Actinoplanes lobatus: one gene and its partner. The protein of the gene in region 2 binds, or shares a complex with, the protein of the main gene of each other region. Links are inferred from orthologs where the notes say so. Each region holds a gene or a part of one and is shown on either strand. Other genes may lie near its edges.

Region 1 (3,111 bases), 250 kb from region 2 along the record:
CCCTCCCGGAGCACCTGACCGGCGCTCGGGATGCCGTGCACCACCTGCTCGTTCACCGAGGCGCAGATCGACGCCGGGAAGCCGTGGTAGCCCTTGAAGGACGGGATGGCGTCGGCGTCCCGGATCACCTTCTCCGCGATGGCGTCCAGGTCGGCGGTGGAGACACCCGGGGCGACCGCTGCGCGCATCGCGTCCAGAGCCGCGGCGACGACCAGACCGGCCGCCCGCATCTTCTCGATCTGCTCGGGAGTCTTCAGCTGAATGTTCAGCTCTTGGCGGCGCATGGCGGTGAGCCTAACCCTCTTCGTCCTAGAAATGCCGCCGCCCCGGGAGACCCCGGGGCGGCGGAAGTGAATCGGTCGGCGGAATCAGCCGCCGTACGACCGGAGAGCGTCGATCGCGCGCACGGTGACGTCCTCCACGGGGCCGGTGGCGTCGATGCCCACCAGCTTGCCCTGGGCGCCGAAGAAGTCGACCAGGGGCGCGGTCTTGTCGGCGTACTCCACGAGACGGTTGGCGATCGTCTCGGCCTTGTCGTCGTCGCGCTGGAACAGCTCACTGCCGCAGCGGTCGCAGATGTCCGGCTTGCTGGTCGGGTCGAACTCGACGTGCCAGATCTTGCCGCAGCCCCGGCAGGTACGCCGGCCGGAGAGCCGCCGGATGACCTCGTCGTCGTCGACCACGAGCTCCATCACGATGTCCAGCGCGGTGCCCAGGTCGGCCAGCAGCTTGTCCAGCGCCGAGGCCTGCGGCACGGTACGCGGGAAGCCGTCCAGCAGGAAGCCGTCGCTCGCGTCCGGCTCGGCGAGCCGGTCGCGCACCATGTTGATGGTGACCTCGTCCGGGACCAGCTGCCCGGCGTCCATGTAGCGCTTGGCCTCGACGCCCAGCGGCGTCCCCTGCGACACGTTCGCCCGGAAGATGTCCCCGGTCGAGATCTTCGGTACGGCGAGATGGGCGGCGATGAACTCAGCCTGGGTCCCCTTGCCGGCCCCCGGAGGGCCCACCAGTACCAGCCGCACCTACATCGCCTCGCTTCGGTCCTGAGAAACCACGCCCACCGACGCCAGAGCCCCCCGGCCCCGCGTACCCACTACCGGAGGAACCCTTCGTAGTTCCGCTGCATGAGCTGGCTCTCGATCTGCTTCACCGTCTCCAGGCCCACACCCACCATGATCAGCACCGCGGTACCACCGAACGGGAAGTTCTGGTACTGCTGCTGGTTCAGCCAGATGAAGAAGAAGTTCGGCAGGACCGAGATCAGACCAAGGTACAGCGCGCCCGGCAGGGTGATCCGGCTGAGGATGAAGTCGAGGTAGTCGGCGGTCGGCTTGCCCGGGCGGATACCCGGAACAAAACCACCGTACTTCTTCATGTTCTCCGCGACCTCAGTCGGGTTGAACGTGATCGACACGTAGAAGTACGTGAAGAAGATGATCAGCAGGAAGTAGACCGCGATGTACAGCCAGTGGGTCGGGTTGGCCAGGTAGTTCTGGATCCAGACCTGGTAGCCCTTGAGCTTGTTCTGGTCGAAGAACTGCAGGTAGAGCTGCGGCAGGTAGAGCAGCGAGGACGCGAAGATGACCGGGACGACACCCGCCTGGTTCACCTTGAGCGGGATGTAGGTGGAGGTGCCGCCGTACATCCGCCGGCCGATCATGCGCTTCGCGTACTGGACCGGGATCCGGCGCTGCGCCTGCTCGATGAAGACGACCAGCGCGATGATCACCAGAACCAGGCCGATCACCAGGAAGAACTTGCCGGTGCCGCTGGACTCCTTGATGCTCCAGCCCTCGCCGGGGAGGCGGGCCGCGATCGAGGTGAAGATCAGCACGGACATGCCGTTGCCGACGCCACGGTCGGTGATCAGCTCGCCGAGCCACATGACCACGCCGGTGCCGGCGGTCATCGTCATCACGAGCAGGCTCAGGGTGAGCCACATCGGGATGCCGGTGTTCTCGGGGATGATCTGGTAGGCCGGGTCGTCCTGGTCGCACATGTTGTTGAACAGCTGACCGGTACGGGCGAGCGCCACGAACGCCGACGCCTGGAGCACGGCGAGGCCGAGCGTCAGGTAGCGGGTGTACTGCGTGATCTTCGCCTGGCCGGACTGACCCTCCTTGCGGAGCTGCTCCAACCGCGGGATGACCACGGTGAGCAGCTGCAGGATGATCGACGCCGTGATGTAGGGCATGATGCCCAGCGCGAACACGGACAACTGCAAAAGCGCGCCGCCGCTGAACAGGTTCAGCAGGTTGAGAACGCCGTTCGTGTCGGACTCGGTGAGCTTGATACAGGCCTGAACGTTGGAGTACGACACGCCCGGACTGGGCAATGTGGCACCGAAACGGTAGATCCCCACAATCGCTACCGTGAAGAGTAGCTTCTTCCGCAGGTCAGGCGTCCGAAGCGCGCTCGAGAAGGCGGACAACAACTGATCCTCCTGCGTGGTCGCCACACTCTGGGTTGCGGTATCCCGGAACTTCGGGCACACATCATTGAGCAGCCGTATAGGCCGCCAGCGGAGCACTGTATCAGCAAGGCCGAGAGCGCAACCACCGGCATCGCACCGGCCGATGTCCCAGTACAACACAAGTGTCCGGCTTCATGGCTGAAGCGGGTGCTTGCGCGCCCGATCGAAATGCCCGCCCCACCCTACGGCACGGGCCGGAAGGCGTCCCCGATCCATCGAAGGGAGCCACTCTCCGCAACGGGGATTCCCACCAAACGGCCTGAGACGGCCGTCACGGCACTTTGGCCGCTCACCCGATGGGCAACGCGTCCACACCGGGATCCAGGCCTCACGCGCCGCACAGGGCCGTTTACGCCACTCCCGGAACAACGGAAGAGGCCGCGGCGCCGGGTTTCCCCGGTACCGCGGCCTCTCACCGTTTCACGTCCTACAGCTCGGTGGCGGAACCACCGGCTGCGGCGATCTTCTCCTTGGCCGACTCGCTGAACGCGTGCGCCGAGATGGTCAGCGACACGCCGCCCAGCTCGCCCGAGCCCAGAACCTTCACCGGCTGGCCCTTGCGGACCGCGCCGGCGTTGACGAGCTCGGCCGGGCCGACCTCGCCGCCGTTCGGGAACAGCTCGGCCAGCCGGTCCAGG
Region 2 (3,775 bases):
TTCGGGCGGGCGCGGGTTCGGGCGGGCGCGGGCCGGCAGGGCGGGCGCGGGCCGGCAGGGCGGGCGCGGGCCGGCAGGGCGGGCGCGGGCCGGCAGGGCGGGCGCGGGCCGGCAGGGCGGGCGCGGGCCGGCAGGGCGGGCGCGGGCCGGCAGGGCGGGCGCGGGCCGGCAGGGCGGGCGCGGGCCGGCAGGGCGGGCGCGGGCCGGCAGGGCGGGCGCGGGCCGGCAGGGCGGGCGCGGGCCGGCAGGGCGGGCGCGGGCCGGCAGGGCGGGCGCGGGCCGGCAGGGCGGGCGCGGGCCGGCAGGGCGGGCGCGGGCCGGCAGGGCGGGTGCGGGCGGGCAGGAATGCGGAACGGCCCGCGTGGGCCGGCCGGAGCCGGGCCACGCGGGCCGTTCGGGAGTGGATCAGGCCGCGCCGGGCCCGCCGTGGCAGCGCTTGTACTTCTTGCCCGAGCCGCAGTAGCAGGGGGCGTTGCGCGAAGGACCGTTCGACTCCGACTGGGAGGCCGAGGACCGGCTCGGCGAGCCGGCGCCGGTGTGCGCCGGGCTGGCCGGGACGGGCGACCCGCCGGGGCCGATCTGGACCGGCGCCGACTGCTGCTGGATCACCGGGCGGCCGGCGCCCGCCTCACCGTCGATGGCCGGTGCGGTGTACTGGAGGTTCTGCGGGCGGTTGGAGCCGCCGAGACCCTTGGCGTGCACCTCGACCCGCTCGGAACCGCCGTCGCCCTCCGGCTCCTCGCCGACCTGGGGCAGCTCGTAGGCCTGGCTCGGGTCGACGGTGATGGTGGGCTGCTCCTCGACCTGGACCTCCAGGTTGAAGACGAAGCCGACCGCCTCCTCCTTGATGCCCTCCATCATCTGGTTGAACATGTCGAAGCCCTCGCGCTGGTACTCCACCACGGGGTCGCGCTGGGCGTAGGCCCGCAGGCTGATGCCCTCCTGGAGGTAGTCCATCTCGTAGAGGTGCTCACGCCACTTCCGGTCGATGACCGCGAGCAGCACCTGGCGCTCCAGCTCACGCAGCGCCTCGGCGCCGAGCTCCTCCTCGCGGGAACGGTAGGCACCCCGCGCGTCCTGCTTGAGCTGTTCGGCCAGGAACTCCTGGTCGATCGTGCCCTTCTCGCCGCCGGACTCCTCGACGATGTCGTCGATGGTGACGGTGACCGGGTAGAGCCGCTTGAGGTTGGTCCAGAGCTGGTCCAGGTCCCAGTCCTCGGCGTAGCCGTCGGCGGTGGCCACCGTGACGATGTCGGCGATCACGTCGTCGATCATGTGGGTGACCTGCTCGTGCATGTCCTCGCCGTCGAGCACGCGCTTGCGCTCGGCGTAGATGACCTGCCGCTGCTTGTTCATCACCTCGTCGTACTTGAGGACGTTCTTGCGGATCTCCGCGTTCTGCGCCTCGATCTGGGTCTGCGCGTTGCGGATCTGCTTGCTCACCATCTTCGACTCGATGGGAACGTCCTCGGGGATGTTGAACCGCTCCATGACGGCCTCGACGGCGCCGGCCCGGAACCGCTTCATCAGGTCGTCCTGGAGGGACAGGTAGAACCGGGACTCACCCGGGTCGCCCTGCCGGCCGGACCGGCCGCGGAGCTGGTTGTCGATGCGGCGGGAGTCGTGGCGCTCGGTGCCGAGCACGTAGAGCCCGCCGGCGGCCTGCACCTCGGCGGCCTCCCGCTCGGTGGCCTCCTTGACGATCGGGAGCACCTCTTCGAGGGCCTTCGCGTACTCCTCCGGGTTCTCCACCGGGTCGAGGCCGCGCTGGTGCAGCTCGGCCGCGGCGGTGAAGTCCGGGTTGCCGCCGAGCAGGATGTCGGTGCCACGACCGGCCATGTTGGTCGCCACGGTGACCGCGCCCTTCCGGCCGGCCTGGGCGATGATCGTCGCCTCCTGGGCGTGGAACTTCGCGTTCAGCACGCTGTGCGGGATGCCCTTGCGGCGCAGCAGCTGGGAGAGGATCTCCGAGTTCTCCACCGACACGGTGCCGACGAGGACCGGCTGGCCGGTGGCGTGCCGCTCGGCGATGTCCTCGATGACCGCGTTGAACTTGGCCTTCTCGGTCTTGTAGATGACGTCCGGGTGGTCGATCCGGATCATCGGGCGGTGCGTCGGGATGCTGACGACGCCGACCTTGTAGACGCTGTTGAACTCGCCGGCCTCGGTCTGCGCGGTACCGGTCATGCCGCCGAGCTTCTCGTACAGGCGGAAGTAGTTCTGGAGGGTGACGGTCGCCAGGGTCTGGTTCTCCTGCTTGACCTCCACCCCCTCCTTCGCCTCGATGGCCTGGTGCATGCCCTCGTTGTAGCGGCGGCCGTGCAGGATGCGGCCGGTGAACTCGTCGACGATCAGGACCTCGCCCTCGGGGCTGACGATGTAGTCCTTGTCGCGCTTGTACAGCTCCTTGGCCTTGATGGCGTTGTTCAGGTAGCCGACCAGCGGAGTGTTCACCGACTCGTACAGGTTGTCGATGCCGATCCGGTCCTCGACCTTGGCGACGCCGCGCTCGGTGATCGCGATGGTGCGCTTGGCGTGGTCGACCTCGTAGTCGCCCTCGCCGTCCTTGCCCGCCTGGAGCCGGGCGACGATCTGGGCGAACTCGCCGTACCACCGGGCGGAGTGCTCGGCCGGGCCGGAGATGATCAGCGGGGTCCGGGCCTCGTCGATCAGGATGGAGTCGACCTCGTCGACGATCGCGAAGTTGTGCCCGCGCTGCACCAGCTCGGTCTTCGCCCACGCCATGTTGTCGCGCAGGTAGTCGAAGCCGAACTCGTTGTTGGTGCCGTACGTGATGTCGCACTCGTAGGCGGCGCGGTGCTCGGCGGACGGACGGTTCGGCAGGATGACGCCGACGGTCAGGCCGAGGAACACGTGCACCCGGCCGACCCACTCGGCGTCACGCTGAGCGAGGTAGTCGTTGACCGTGATGATGTGCACGCCCTTGCCGCTCAACGCGTTGAGGTAGGCCGGGAACACGCCGGTCAGGGTCTTGCCCTCACCGGTCTTCATCTCCGGGATGTTGCCGAAGTGCAGCGCGGCGCCACCCATCAGCTGGACGTCGTAAGCCCGCTGGCCGAGCACCCGTTTGGCGCCCTCCCGGGCCACCGCGAAGGCCTCGGGGAGCAGCGAGTCGAGCGACTCGCCCTCCTGACAGCGCTCCTGGAACTGCTGGGTGCATTCGCGCAACTCGTCGTCGGTCAGGTCGACATAGTCGTCCTCGATCGAGTTGACCGCTTCCGCGATCGCCTTGAGCCGTCGCACCATGCGGCCTTCGCCGGCGCGAAGAATCTTTTCCAATATCGACACGGGTCAACGCTCCCCTAGACAGTCTGCTGAACCATCGTAGGCACCTTCCCCGTGGACCTGTGACCCGAGCCTCCCGTGAAACTCACAAAAAGGGCGAAATACGCCATGAAGTTCGCTGACAGCGCATCCTCCGACTCATTTGCAAGCTGTTTGGCGCCCGGGCGCGTCCCGGACGAGGATGTCCCCGTGGATCAGAACAGCGAAGTGCGGCTCGAGGACGCGGGCGACGGGGCGTACGAGATCGTCGGCACCCGGTCCGGTGACCGCCTCGGCCGGGTCGCCCTGACCGGGGAGCGGGTGACCGTCGAGGTCGTGCCGGCGGCCCGGCGGCGCGGCGTGGCGACGGCGGCGCTGCGTGAGGTGAGCCGGCTCACCCTGCGCGACCGGGAGCGGCTGGAGCTGCTGATCCCGTGGGACAACCCGATCGCCCTGCGGGTCGCGCTGGCCGCCGGCTACACCCGGGAGG

What was found.
Region 1: the proteins of secA (region 2) and secY are in contact, whole or in part, in a crystal structure (PDB 3DIN), measured with the Thermotoga maritima proteins. The link is inferred for Actinoplanes lobatus from one-to-one orthologs. Residues at the interface, in WP_004082002.1 of Thermotoga maritima: Glu261, Ala262, Arg263, Lys300, Ala301, Arg302, Thr303, Ile304, Ile305, Leu323, Tyr324, Asp325, Pro326, Val329, Ser330, Tyr333, Ile336, Lys340, Phe345, Val349, Glu363, Phe364, Tyr374, Ser375, Gly376, Gly377, Glu393, Ile395, Thr482, Ser483; in WP_004081795.1 of Thermotoga maritima: Glu108, Gly109, Glu110, Glu111, Ala236, Glu237, Arg238, Arg239, Ile240, Thr241, Ile242, Gln243, Tyr244, Ala245, Arg246, Arg247, Val248, Thr249, Gly250, Arg251, Arg252, Val253, Tyr254, Gly256, Ala257, Ser258, Thr259, Tyr260, Leu261, Pro262.

What each region holds. Positions count from the first base shown.
Region 1 is NZ_JACHNC010000001.1:2,882,821-2,885,931, reverse strand. What follows is about bases 265-3,064. They hold secY (preprotein translocase subunit SecY), read right to left. Parts: upstream 2,435-3,064; coding sequence 1,094-2,434; downstream 265-1,093. Other genes in these bases: rplO (50S ribosomal protein L15), read right to left, coding at 2,901-3,064; BJ964_RS13355 (adenylate kinase), read right to left, coding at 369-1,022; map (type I methionyl aminopeptidase), read right to left, coding at 265-284. Also shown: more of map, read right to left, coding at 1-264; more of rplO, read right to left, coding at 3,065-3,111. UniProt on the Escherichia coli protein: The central subunit of the protein translocation channel SecYEG. Consists of two halves formed by TMs 1-5 and 6-10.
Region 2 is NZ_JACHNC010000001.1:3,130,623-3,134,397, reverse strand. Bases 206-3,669 are described here. They hold secA (preprotein translocase subunit SecA), read right to left. Parts: upstream 3,310-3,669; coding sequence 406-3,309; downstream 206-405. Other genes in these bases: BJ964_RS14530 (GNAT family N-acetyltransferase), read left to right, coding at 3,496-3,669. Outside these bases: more of BJ964_RS14530, read left to right, coding at 3,670-3,775. UniProt on the Escherichia coli protein: Required for protein export, interacts with the SecYEG preprotein conducting channel.